One region of the Weizmannia sp. FSL W8-0401 genome, then DNA from elsewhere that is predicted to be linked to it. Evidence: predicted binding sites of a transcription regulator. Region 1 holds the regulator's gene; the other holds the start of a gene.

The links. The regulator LexA, encoded in region 1, represses DNA repair genes until DNA is damaged. The targets are predictions, from matches to a motif close to CGAACATATGTTCG.
Region 2: a site for LexA is predicted at 1,213-1,226, ahead of NSU00_RS08555 (DNA polymerase IV). Genes of this name have one in related genera too.

What each region holds. Positions count from the first base shown of each region.
Region 1 is NZ_JBBPAG010000001.1:1,650,265-1,652,668, reverse strand. Features, by position in the region: gene glnA (type I glutamate--ammonia ligase) at 1-512, shown strand, start outside; gene NSU00_RS07920 (hypothetical protein) at 509-679, opposite strand; gene lexA (transcriptional repressor LexA) at 731-1,351, opposite strand; gene yneA (cell division suppressor protein YneA) at 1,558-1,896, shown strand; gene NSU00_RS07905 (YneB family resolvase-like protein) at 1,893-2,404, shown strand, end outside.
Region 2 is NZ_JBBPAG010000001.1:1,768,469-1,770,872, forward strand. Features, by position in the region: gene NSU00_RS08555 (DNA polymerase IV) at 1-1,138, opposite strand, end outside; gene NSU00_RS08560 (SDR family NAD(P)-dependent oxidoreductase) at 1,290-2,087, opposite strand.

The DNA.
Region 1 (2,404 bases):
TTGCCGGCATCATAAAGCATGCGCCGAACTTTACGGCTGTCACGAATCCGACGGTGAACTCCTATAAACGGCTTGTGCCGGGTTATGAAGCGCCTTGTTATGTTGCCTGGTCCGCTCGCAACCGCAGCCCGCTCATGCGGATTCCGGCTTCCCGCGGTTTAAGCACGCGCGTTGAGGTGCGCAGCGTTGACCCGTCTGCCAATCCGTATCTCGCGCTCGCCGTCCTGTTAAAAGCAGGGCTTGACGGCATCGCGAACAAATTGCAGGCGCCGGAACCGGTCGACCGCAACATCTATGTCATGACGAAAGAAGAAAGAGAAGAAGCCGGCATTGTCGACCTCCCGGGCACACTGCTGCAGGCGCTGGAAAACTTAAAATCGGATGATGTAATGGTAGACGCCCTTGGCGATCACATTCTCGAACACTTCCTTGAAGCTAAGGAAATTGAATGGGATATGTTCCGCACACAAGTCCACCAATGGGAACGCGACCAGTATATCGAAATGTATTAAGCAAGAAACCCCTTGAAGCGTAAGGCTTTGAGGGGTTTTTGTTTATCGGGCATTTTTGCGTCGAACGCCCAGAAAAACAAAATGCCCATTAATTGCCCCGATTTTTCCTTCGAAAATAGATTGGAAGCCCAGAAATCCTCAAGTGTCACAGGCATTTTTGCCATCAAACTCGCATATGCTCTATTAAAAAAGAAGCAGCCGAAACTGCTTCTTTTTGATCAGTGCACCATTTGCCTGTACAGCCCGATGACAACGCCGAGAATGGTGACGTTTTTCAATATGATCGGTTCCATTGTCTGGTTTTCAGGTTGCAGCCGGAAGTAGTCTTTTTCCTTGAAAAATCTTTTTACTGTCGCTTCATTTTCATCTGTCATAGCGACCACGATATCTCCGTTGTTTGCCGTCTGCTGGGAGCGGACAATCACATAATCGCCGTTTAAAATCCCGGCATCCACCATGCTGTCCCCTTCAATATCCAGCATGTAGACGGACTCGTCAGACGGGACAAGATGTTCCGGAAGCGGAAAATACTCTTCAATATTTTCTACAGCGGTAATCGGTATGCCTGCTGTTACTTTTCCGACAACAGGCACATTGACAACATTTTGGGCCGGTATTTCTTCATCATGGTCCAAAATTTCAATCGCTCTCGGCTTTGTAGGGTCGCGCCTGATCAGCCCTTTGCTTTCAAGCCTTGCGAGATGGCCATGGACAGTTGAACTGGAAGCAAGCCCGACTGCCTGGCCGATTTCCCGCACGGAAGGGGGATAGCCTTTTGTTTTGACTTCATGCTTGATGAAATCAAGTATCGCCTGTTGCCGTTTTGATAGTTTTGCCATTATTTCCACCTCGTCGCAGTTTTGTTTGGCACCCGCGCTGCGTACGGGGACGCAAACGGGAGGAATGCCATTATTTGCTATTATTATATCACATTGCAGAAGATAAAACAAACGTAAGTTCGAAAAAATGTTGACGAAAAACAGGCGTTCGTTTTATAATAGAACTGGTGATTGGACGAACGAATATTCGCGGGAGGAAGATGGAGATGTCACGATTATGGAAAAAGTATAACTATGTTATGATTTTAGCAGGGGTTGCGCTTGTTTTCGGATTTTTCATGATTGGAAGTCTGCGGGATCCATCCCCACACTATATCAAAATCAGCGTTACAGAGGGCGAGACGCTTTGGAATATCGCCGGTCAGTATGCAGAACAGGGCAAAATGTCGAGGGAAGCATTTATCAGCTGGGTTGAGCGCCATAATGGGATTAACGGCAACATGATCAAAGCCGGCGAAAAAATTGTCATTCCGGTAGAAAAAAATGAAATCAGGGATGATAAAAGGGAACTTGCGATGAAATCACAATGGGAGACGAAAAAATGAAAGTTGTTTTATATTGCAGAGTAAGCACGGAAAAAGAAAGCCAGGAAACTTCTTTGGCGAGGCAGCGGGAAGAGCTGGAGAAGCTTTCGGATTCCCGCGGTTTTCAAGTGGCCGGGGTGATCTGCGACCGGGCAAGCGGCTACGACCTGGACAGGCCCGGCATCCTTGAACTTCTTGATATCATTGGAAATGAAAAGGTTGACGCCGTACTGGTGCAGGATGAAACACGGATTGGAAGAGGAAATGCAAAAATTGCACTGCTCCATTTTTTATATAAAAAAGGGGTCAAAGTATATTGTTATGCACAAAACGGTGAACTCGAACTTTCGGAATCCGATTCAATGGTGTTGAAAATTGTCAGCATGGTTGAAGAGTACCAGCGAAAGCTGCATAACTTAAAAATCAAAAGGGGGATGGAACGCGCTGTCAGAAACGGCTACCGCCCGGAGAAAAATTTAAAAGGAAAGCGGAATCCGGACGGCAGGGAGAGGAAGGAAGTGCCGGTTGA
Region 2 (2,404 bases), 120 kb from region 1:
GCTTGATACGGTCGACCGCATACCCGATCTTTCTTTCCCCCTCCCTGTTTTCAAACAGATCAAGCTGCCGGATAGTATCCCGCGACAGGCGCGACAGCCCGACGCTGATACGGCGGACCGGGTTTTTGTCCCAAAACGAAAGAAACAGCCGGCATGCCGCCCGGTAAACGTCCATTGTCCCGTTTGTCGGTGCCGCAAGCGTCATCTGGCGGTGAAAGCCGGACGGATGTGCATCATCCGCCCCCTGGCAGCCGACCGAAACACAAGCGCCCATGACACCTGAAGTACGCGCCCGGAAACAGACTTCCTCGCAAAGTTCAAGAAGGGCGACTTTGATTTCATGCTCAAAATCGGCGTAGTCGCGCGGCAGTGTCATCGCATGCCCGATCGCTTTCTGCCCGGCGTGCGATTCCCGCAAGACGGGCGACTCATCAATACCGTTTGCCGTCTCCCACAGCACCTGGCCGCCAATCCCCCACCGTTTTTTTAAAACGGCAAGCGGAAAGCAGGCAAGCGCGCCGATTGTATAAATGCCGAGCCGCTTCAGATGCTGCTCCATCCGGCTGCCGACACCGAACATCCTGCCAACCGGCAAAGGCCATAAATGCGTTTTGAGATGATGATGGTCCAGTTCAAAAATGCCGGTTTTGTTTTTCTTTGCAAAATGGTCGCACGCCATTTTCGCCAGCACTTTGTTTGGCCCGATCCCGCAGCGAGCATACACGCCGGTTTCTTCCATGATGTCCCGCTGGATTTGCGCGGCGATCTCGCGCGGCTCCCCGAACAGCCGCCTGCTGCCCGTTACATCCATGAACTGCTCGTCAACTGAATACGGTTCAACCATATCCGTATAGCGGGCAAGAATCGAAGAAATCTGCACCGATACATCGAGATAGCGCTGCATGCGCGGCCGGACGATGACGGCATCCGGGCAGAGCTGCTGCGCTTCCCACAGGCGGAGCGCATTCTTCACGCCGCGCTTTTTCGCGAGCGGGCAGGCAGCGAGCACCACCCCGGACCGGCGCGCCGGATCGCCCGATACAATTACGGGTTTATCCCTGTATGCCGGATGATCGGCTTTTTCCACACTTGCATAAAAAGACTGCATATCGACGAGAAAAATCACACGCTGGCTCATCTTTCAACCCCTCTTACCTTAGAAACTGAACAACCAACACGAACTATAGTTCTTATTCTATTCCTCATTATAAACGAATATACGTTCTTTCGCCAATTGTTTTTTCAGGCAGAGGGGCTATATTTTTCCAAAACGCGCATCACACCGGCTGCTATTTTTTAAAGAAAGCCCGCCGTCCGAGCCTTTCCACAAGCCCGGGGAAAAGCCCATGGATGGCGGCGGATGCATTCATCCATTTTGGCGCATTGATTTCACGCCGGTTTACAAGCATCGTATCTGTAACTTTTTCTGCAAGTTTTTCGGGATCCAGCATCCATTTTTCAATATTTTTCCGGTAAGTGCCGGACCGGTCGGCAATGTCGAAAAAACCGGTTGCAACCGGGCCGGGATGAACGGCTGTCACATAGACGCCGAACCGCGCCATTTCCATGCGGAGGCTATCCGTAAAGCCGCGCACCGCAAACTTGCTCGCCGCATAGACGCTTGATTTCGGGGTCGCCATTTTGGCCGCCTGGGAAGCAATATTGATAATATGGCCGGCGCGGTTTTTTTGCATATGCGGGACAACCGCCTTGGTGCAGGCAATGAGCCCGATGACATTGACATCAAACATCCCCCTGACATCCTCCATGCGGATATCCTGCACTTCATCAAAAACGCCGAAACCGGCATTGTTCACGAGCACATCAATATGGCCGCAGCGGTTATAAATCGTTTCAAAAACAGCAGGAATTTTGCCGTGTTCCGCCACATCACAGCGGACGGCCAGACACGAAACCGGGTAAACTGCTTCGATCTCCGCCTTGATTTTTTCAAGTTTGTCAAGGCTTCTGGCGAGCAGAACAAGGTTAGCCCCGTTTTTGGCGGCGGCAAAGGCGATTTTTTCCCCGAGGCCGCCGGAAGCACCGGTAATCACGACCGTTTTCTTCCGGATCCGTTTATTTGCCATGTTGCCATTTTCTCCCTTCTATCCTGAAAATTTGTGCTTGTCCATTTTTCCTCAGCTGGTGCCGTTTGCCGTGGCATGGATGCCTATTCTGAAAAATGGCGCCGGCTAATTTTCATGCTTACACCCGTCCGGCGTTCATTGCGGCATGCACGCCGGGCACGGATTTTTTATCTGAAAATTCGCGGAATCACCCTTGACAACTCCCCGATTTTTCTTCATAATAAGTAATACCATTTTGATAAGCGATCGGCTGTGACCAGGACCAGTAAGCCGGGCATGATGCAAGAGAGCGGGGTTCTCAGGCTGGAAGACTCCGC